2 regions of the Paenibacillus sp. FSL L8-0638 genome follow, and region 1 is predicted to be linked to the other one. Evidence: predicted binding sites of a transcription regulator. Region 1 holds the regulator's gene; the other holds the start of a gene.

Region 1 (4,557 bases):
AGTGATCAGCAATTCTTTTTTCTATCATTTTTGTCTATCACTTATAAAATATAGTATATCATAACGTATATCTAAAATCGAAGGCAATGTGTGGAGGAGTTGTGATGAGGCAAAATCTTTGGTTATGGTGGAGGTGGGACGCTGCGTGTAGGATTTGATCTTACGATCGCTGTTGCCCGCCATAAAGATGAATTTGCCTTAGGAGAGAAGTTGGGTAGGTAAAGATGCTTCGCTGGCATTCAGCTCATCTTTACGGCATAGCAAGACTAAAAGACGTAAATACGAATTTCATCGCATTTACGTCTTTTTCTTGAGCTTTTAATCATTTACTAGTCATTCATTCCACATCTGCTGATCCTCAACCAGCTCAGTTATTGGGCAAAGTATACTTTACCCCCGTCGCTCCCCCATCTAAAAAACGGTAAAAGGCATAGTAATGATGGCTTCCATCATCGTAAAACAGCTGCCACACATATTCGCCATTGAACACACTCGGCTGGAGGCTTACAATTTTTACACCTGGAAGCTGCTGCTGAATTAGCGACGTCATTTTTTGCTCGTCGACTCCGTTCTTCAGCAGCTCGGTATGAACACCGCTATTATCTGCGGCAGGTACGTTAGGTTGTCCCTCCACTTTTTGAAAAGGAACCCATACCATTATATTTTCATTCTGTGCATTTTTCCCTTGAACCACCCAATAAACCTGATCCCATACAGACTTCCATGTTTGAGTCGTGCTAACCAGGCCACCTGATTGCTTGGCCTTAATGATAGCGGCATTTTTCTCAGCCACCTGGTCTTGAGTAACATAGGAATAATACCAGAAAATGCTGACCAGGATCAGTATCACGGCCAAAATGGCGACCGCTATCCATTTTTTCTTATTTTTCAAACCCGTGCTTCCTCTCTAAGGGGATGTGACACCTGAATTAGCGCGACAGCAGCCCTTCAAAGGCGGCTTGTGCCTCATGTTTGATACGTTCCTCGTCCATAGTCAGGCATTCGCCGTTTTTCACAACCTGACGACCGTCTACCCACACATGAGCCACGTCCTTGGCGCTTGCAGAGTATACCGCATGGGAAATAAGATCTGTACGCGGCAAGAAATGTGCCTGATTCAGATCCAGCGCGATAAAGTCAGCCTTGTTGCCTGCTGCCAACGCTCCTACTTCTTTTAAACCAATCGACTTTGCACCGTATTCTGTTGCCAGACGCAACGCTTCACTTGCAGGAACTGCCGTAGGGTCACCGGATACACCCTTGTGAATAAGTGCTGCCAGACGCATTTCCTCGAACATATCCAGGTTATTATTGCTGGCAGGACCATCCGTTCCGAGAGAAACCGTAACCCCTGCACGCAGCAATTCAGGCACTCTTGCCACACCACTTGCCAGCTTCAAGTTGCTGCCAGGATTGTGCGAAACCGCTACACCACGTTCTGCCAGTAAAGCTATTTCTTCGTCGTTCAAATGAACGCCATGGGCAACAAGCGAAGGACGGGAGAAAAAGCCAAGCTTATCCAAGTGTGCAACCGGGCGCAAACCGTAGTCGCGAACGTTTTGCTCCACTTCGGCGATCGTCTCGGACATGTGCGTATGCAGTGGCAAGTCCAGATCATGCGCAGCTTGTACGAATTTTTCAATAAACGCAGGTGGACATGTATATGGCGCGTGCGGAGACATCATCGTAGTAATACGCCCGTCTGCTTTACCGTGCCAGTTACGTGCAAAAGTCACGGCCTCTGCCAGCTTGATTCGCTGTTCTTCCTCCGAACATAGTCCAATTGCTCCACGCATCAGACTTGCACGAATACCTGACTCTTCAGCCACACGAGCCACCTCATCCATATGATCGTACATATCGAGGAAGGTTGTTGTTCCACCTTTCAGCATTTCCAGCACAGACAAGGACGTACCCCAGTACACGTCTGTAGATGTAAACTTGGCTTCCATAGGCCACATTTTTTCCTGAAGCCATACTTGAAGTGCCAAATCATCTCCATGCCCACGCAGTAGAGACATCGCCGCATGACCATGAGTATTAATCAGACCAGGTAAAAACAATAGACCCTTACCATCGATCGCTTCCGTCTCTTCCTCACCCGCAGGCAAGGTCTCACCAATATAAGTAATACGACTATCCTCCACAATCATAAAACCATGGATTACCCCAGCTTCTGATCCATTTACGGCAAAAGATCCGTTTTTAATCATCCATTTATTCACTGTCATATTGTGTTTCTTCCTTTCCGTCCTCCAAATAATAAGCGAGGCTAAGCAAATCAGTTGTAAAGTCTGTGGCATGAATCCGAATGTTGGCTGGTGCCTTGAGAGTAGTCGGTGCAAAGTTCAGGATCGCTCCAATTCCGCTCTCAATAAGCCTGTCAGCCACGTGCTGTGCTTCAAAATCAGGTACGGTAATAATCCCGATTCGAATGTGTTTTTCTTTCACAGTCGCTTCCAGTTCATCCATCGGTTGCACGACCAATGTATTGATCTTGGTTCCTACCTTATCCGGAAACGCATCAAATACCGCTACAATCTTCATATTGTCTTTTAAATAAGCGTTATAATTCGAAAGGGCTTGCCCCAGATTACCCGCTCCGACCAATACTACATTAATTTGTTGGTCGATTTTCAGGATATGGCGTATTTTCTCAATGAGATAAGAAACATCATAACCGATACCCTTCCGACCAAAATCTCCAAAATAAGCAAGATCTTTACGGATTTGGGCCGGGTTCAAATCTAGCCTCTGTCCCAGCTCTTGAGAAGAGACCGTAGCCACCTCCCGTTTGTGCAGTGCATTCAGATAACGTAAATATACGGGTAACCTCCGTACGACAGCCTCTGAAATTTTATCTGATTTCATACTTGCTCCCCCTAATTGTAACGAACATACTTATGTCCGTCCGTTATGCCTCGGTCTCCGGGGCGGATTGGAGCCATTCGGCGATGCGGGGCACCATTTGCTCCGATGGCATATGCTCCATTTTTGGTCCCGGTAACGAGTACAAAAAGTGCTTTCCGTAATAGGATTCAATCACACGCGTATCATAAACGATAACGACCCCGTGGTCGTTCGCTGTACGTACCAACCGACCAAATCCCTGTTTGAAGCGAATGACCGCTTGCGGTACAGACAGTTTCATAAATGGATTCTTCTTCTGCTGCTGGAGCAGTTCGCTTTTTGCCTCCAGCAGCGGGTGATTCGGCGGTTGAAACGGCAAGCGAACAATGGCTAGACAAGTCAGAGCCTTCCCCGGAATATCGACGCCTTCCCAGAAGCTGCTGGTCCCCAGCAATACAGAAGCTTTCGCTTCCTGAAAACGGCGGGTTAGCTTGCTGCGACTTCCACTGTCCACGCCTTGTCCCAGCACAGTAATTTCGCTGGATGCTAAGGCCTCTTTGAGCGGCTCATACACTTGCCGGAGCATCCGATAGGACGTAAACAGAACGAGCATTCTCCCACGTGTCGCCTGAGCAGTCGCTCCTACAGAGCTAACGAGCATATCTACAAAATGCGCATCTCCTACACTGCCCTTCACACTTGGGAAATCCCGTGGAATAACCAGCAACACCTGATCCCTGTAATTAAAGGGTGACGGGAGCTGCGAAGTCATCAGCCGCTCTTGATCTGCGGCCTCCTGTAAGCCGAGCTGATCGATCATGTACTGAAACGACTTATCTACCGATAAGGTAGCAGACGTCAGAATAATGCTTCTTTTTTTGTCAAAAAACATTTCTTTCAACTGGCGGCTCACATCGACGGGCACCGCATAAAATTGCAATGATTTACTACGGAATTGTCCGCTCGCCTCGAGCCAGTATACGGTTGTTTCATCATCGAGTCGGATAAAAAAGCGCAAATTTTCTCGAATCCCCGCCAAATCCTTGAGCAGACCCGTGATATCTGTAATAAGGCTATCCGCCGCATAATCGTCATGTTCTTCCTTGACGTCCAGCATCAGCTTGTCGCCCTTGCGCAAAATTTCGCTCATCGTTACATATAGCTGATTTTCCAAAGCTCCCGCCTGATCCCACTTTGCAGGCTTGGCCGAAGGTTTGAGACGGGAAGAAAACTGTCCTGTTTCACCCGGTGTCGCATCACTTCGCTCCGGCAACATGCCAAACAGCTTGTCGCTTAGCAGGTCCCAAGTTTCCTTCACCTCTAACACGAGCGGATACAGCTGATCGATGGTTGAGGCCCAATCTGCCGACTTCTCGTGCCCCGATTTCGCCAACTGTTGACGAAGTGAGGGCAGTTGTCCATTCTTGCTGTCTTTGAACAGTCGCGTCAGTGTATGCACGAGTGTGAAATATTTCATATGCATACCTAGGTGTTTACCAGCTACTTCCTCCAGGTGATGGGCTTCATCTATCACCAGATGTTCATAGCTCGGCAACAACTGATGACTGGCTTTGACGTCTGTGAACAACTTAGAATGATTCGTAATAACAACATCCGCTATTCCTGCTTCATGGCGTGCACGATGATAATAACATTTGCGGAACCATGGGCAAGAACGACCAAGACAGGACTCTGAATCACTCGCCA
Region 2 (4,557 bases), 2.7 Mb from region 1:
CAGACGACGAATATGACAATCCCCCCACCGATAAGGACAGAAAGCCATGCATCAGGAGTCTGTACCTGTTCAGTTACACCCCTCGGCAGTGTCAAAATCCCTGCGCCCAATACGGTATTGGTCAGGAATACAGCCGCCTGATTCGTTGTGATCTTGTCATCAGAGCGTCTAAACACAGTAGCTCCTCCTTCGTCTTGGCATCATGGTCTACGTTTGCGTTGCTGTGTTTTCATCATAACAGGTCTTCGTTTCATCAGAGATATAGGAGCCCGGATGTACAAATCCTTCCAATCGCTTGGTCGCATGGGAGAAAAGGGAGTTACATACGGTACGCCAAAGCTTTTCAACTTCGTCAGATGGATACAAATTAACAGAAAGAACAATATGGTTCCGAGCATGCCCAGAAGTGCTGCAAAGAGCATTCCAACAAAACGCAAAAGACGCAAGGTAATGCCCGCACTGTATGTCGGTATCGAAAACGAAGAAATGGCAGTAACCGCAACCACAATCACCAGGAAGGGGCTGACGATGCCCGCATTTACAGCAGCGTCGCCGATGACCAAGCCTCCCACAATGCCCATTGCAGGACCAATGGGTTTGGGCAATCGGATGCCGGCTTCCCGCAGGATTTCGATCGAAATTTCCAGAATCATGACTTCAATGACGGAAGGAAAAGGGACGCCTTGACGGGTCTGAATGATGCTAATGACCAGCTTGGTCGGAATCAAACCGGGATGAAACGAAATAAAAGAGATATACAAAGCAGGGCCCATCAGCGCTATGAAAGCTCCAAAAAATCTCAGCAAACGTAAAAGTGAACCTGGAATCCAGCGTTCATAATAATCCTCGGGAGATTGAAGCAGCATACTGAAGGTCACCGGGACAATAAGTGCAAAGGGAGTCCCGTCCAGAAGAATGGCTATTCTTCCTTCCAGTAATGCATTAATGACACGGTCGGGTCGCTCTGTGTTGTGAACCTGCTGGAACGGACTTAAGTAATTGTCTTCAATGAGTTGCTCCACATAACCGGATTCAGCCAAAAAATCCATATCTATTTTTGATATTCTGCGGTTTACTTCTTCAAGAAGATCCGGATTCACAATATCCTTGATGTACGCGACAACCAGATCCTTTTTGATTCGGCTTCCCACTTGAAATTTCTTCATTTCCAGACTTTTATTTAAGCCCTGGCGTCGAAGCATCGAAGTATTTTCACTTAATACTTCCGTAAAACCGATTCTGGGACCCCGAAGTAGTGCTTCAGAGGTTGGCTCATTAACGGAGCGAATGGCGCCATTAGGCGAGCCTACCAGTAGTGCTTCCTTCATTCCTTCAATTAATAAGGCGGTATGACCTAAAAGGATGAACTCGTGCAGTTCCTCCATACTGGTAACTTCACTAATTTGCGTAAGTGGCATCAAGCTATCTTTTATAAAAGAGTTACTTATACTTTCCGGCTGTTCCTGTTGGTCCTGCTGGCCCTCAAACATCAAGACCTCCAATACCTGATTGCTCATAAGCTTTTCATCCTGCATACCTTCTATGAAGACTAATACGGACCGAGCATGAAATTTTTTTAACATAAACTCACGAAAATGCACATCACTATTTCCGCCTATAGACTCTCGGATCGAATTTAAATCGGAATCGTAATTCCCTGTAATTTCAGAGTTTGGTTTATTCTGTTGATCAATGTGCCCTTCGTTATTTTCATCGGAGAGCGGCCGACCGGAAGAATATTTGGATTTCGCTCCCTTACTACCGACAAACGAATAAATTGAGGTGTTTATATAATAAATCCCTAAAGGAATAATCAACGCGAGGCCTGCTTGAAAGAGTATACTCCAGCTCGGAATATAAGAAATTATTTTAGACCACAAGATGACCACCTCCAAACGATTCAATTCTAAGATACAAGTTGTCCCTAAAGTATTCCTTATAAAGGTTGTATTTACACATGAACTGGAAAGATTCGTTCGATGACCAGAGCAAATGAACTACACTATTTTTAAATCTAATCATTACGGCAGATCTCACACCAAACACTTCTGTTTTTGTTTTAGGGCTATCTAGCACTGAGAGTCAGCGTGGAGAATGGTGCAAAACCCCTTGAAACGGAATAGGGAAATCCCTAAACATTCTTAATGCGAACCACATTGTGATTATAATCACATATAGCTCTATCTGCTATATTAAAATAGAAGCATAAACAATATTCATTAGAAACGTAGAGATGTCGTCGGATAGGAAGTAGCGTCGAATGAATGGAGGAACCGGTATATGATAAACAGTAAAAAGAAGCTTGTGGTTATAGGGAACGGGATGGCTGGTATCAATACGGTCGAACAAATTTTAAAATTAACAGATAAATATGAAATTACAGTCCTAGGAAGTGAGCCGCATCCGAACTATAACAGGATCATGCTCTCTTATGTGTTGGAAGGTAGTAAAACAATAGATGATATCATACTGAACGATTTGCAATGGTATGCGGATCAAGGGATTACTTTATATACAGGAAAAATGGTGAAAAGCATCGACGGTGAGAACAAGAAGATTCTCACCGAAGACGGACTGGAAATTGATTACGATGTGGCTTTGGTGGCTACTGGTTCACAATCGTTTATTCTGCCTATTCCGGGTAAAGAATTACCGGGAGTTATTGGTTTCCGAGATATCGCCGATTGCTCGGCAATGCTGGAAGCGGCGAAGACCTATAAAAAGGCCGCTGTCATTGGTGGAGGTCTGTTGGGGCTGGAGGCAGCTAAAGGCCTGGTCAATCTGGGGATGGATGTTACGGTCGTTCATTTAATGGAAGATTTGATGGAACGTCAGCTAGACCGGGAAGCCTCTGCGATGCTAAAAGCAGAACTGGAACGCCAGGGAATCAAGTTTGCTATGCAAATGCAAACTTCGGAGGTGTACGGTCAAGATCGGGTACAAGGACTGCGGTTTTCAGACGGAAGCGAGCTGGAAGCGGATTTGGTCGTTATGGCGGTTGGGATCAAGCCTAATATTCAGGTAGCTGTGCAAAGTGGTATGGAAACGAACCGTGGTATTGTAGTCGATGATTTGATGAGAACCTCTGTGCCGAATGTATATGCTGTAGGGGAATGTGTTGAACACCGCGGAATCTGTTATGGTCTGGTAGCTCCGCTGTTTGAGCAGGGAAGTGTCATTGCCAAACATTTGGCAGGCGCGGAAACTGAAGGTTATATGGGATCGGTGGTCTCCACCAAGCTCAAAATTTCAGGGGTGGATGTTTTCTCAGCTGGCGAATTCATCACCCAGCCTGAACATACGGTGATTGTGGCGAAGGATGAGTGGAAGCGCACCTACAAAAAAGTGCTGCTTCGTGAAAATAAGATTGTTGGAACTGTACTGTTTGGCGATGTGAGTGAATCTGCTAGCCTGCAGAAATATGTGCGTCAGCAAACGTTGATGACAGATGAAATATATGGACAGCTCATGGGTACTGGATGCAGCAATCACGGGGCGAAAACATCATCCGCTGAAACGATGGCCGATGATGAAATTGTGTGTGGCTGTAACGGTGTAACTAAAAAGGCGATTGTGGATGCAATTAATGACAATGGATTGACTACAGTCGATGAAATTAAAGCATGTACCGGAGCAACGCGCTCCTGTGGAGGATGTAAGCCGGTAGTGGAGCAGATTCTACAATATGTTCTTGGAGACAGCTTCAAGACGTCAGCCAAGCAAGGAATATGCGGCTGCACAACATTGAGCCGGGACGAGATTGTGGAAGCGATCAAAACCAAAGGGCTGACAACTACGCGTGAAGTGATGAATGTACTCGGTTGGCATAATGATGAAGGATGCTCCAAATGCCGTCCGGCGCTGAATTACTATCTGGGAATGATTAACCCGGATACCTATGAAAATGAGGGAGATTCCCGGTTTGTAAATGAGCGATTGCACGCGAACATTCAAAAGGATGGAACGTTTACAGTTGTTCCTAGAATGTACGGCGGTGTAACGACCCCAGAAGATTTGAAGAAGATAGCTGATGTTTCTCTTAAATACAACGTTAAGGTCGTTAAAGTAACAGGAGGGCAGCGGCTTGATTTGATCGGTGTCCGTAAAGAGGATCTGCCTAAAGTATGGGAAGAACTCGATATGCCGTCGGGATATGCCTACGCAAAGTCACTTCGTACGGTTAAAACCTGTGTTGGATCGCAATTTTGTCGGTTTGGCACACAGGACTCGATGGGAATGGGAGAAGTGTTGGAACGGAAATTCGAACGACTGGATTTCCCGGCAAAATTCAAATTAGCGGTTAATGGATGTCCACGCAACTGTGCAGAATCATGTACCAAAGATATCGGAATCGTAGGTAATGATGGAGGCTGGGAGATCTTTATCGGTGGTAATGGCGGTATTAAAGCACGGTTGGCTGATTCACTCTGTAAAGTGAAAACCGACGCCGAGCTGATTGATATTGTAGGCAGCGTAATGCAATTCTACCGGGAAACAGGGCAATACCTGGAACGTACTTCGGAGTGGGTGGAACGGATCGGTCTGGAAGAGATTCAG

The links. Region 1 encodes Rex, which represses fermentation and respiration genes when NADH is low (regulators of the CRP and FNR family bind a similar motif). Its sites were predicted from a motif close to TTGTGAAATATTTCACAA; they were not measured.
Region 2: nirB (nitrite reductase large subunit NirB) is a predicted target of Rex. The motif match lies at 2,157-2,174, and genes of this name have one in related genera.

The regions. Positions count from the first base shown of each region.
Region 1 covers NZ_CP151960.1:3,386,121-3,390,677, forward strand. The annotation lists gene MKY35_RS14870 (DUF5590 domain-containing protein) at 368-892, opposite strand; gene MKY35_RS14875 (amidohydrolase) at 930-2,231, opposite strand; gene MKY35_RS14880 (redox-sensing transcriptional repressor Rex) at 2,218-2,871, opposite strand; gene dinG (ATP-dependent DNA helicase DinG) at 2,915-4,557, opposite strand, start outside.
Region 2 covers NZ_CP151960.1:710,886-715,442, forward strand. The annotation lists gene MKY35_RS03160 (GerAB/ArcD/ProY family transporter) at 1-176, opposite strand, end outside; gene MKY35_RS03165 (spore germination protein) at 201-1,880, opposite strand; gene nirB (nitrite reductase large subunit NirB) at 2,281-4,557, shown strand, end outside.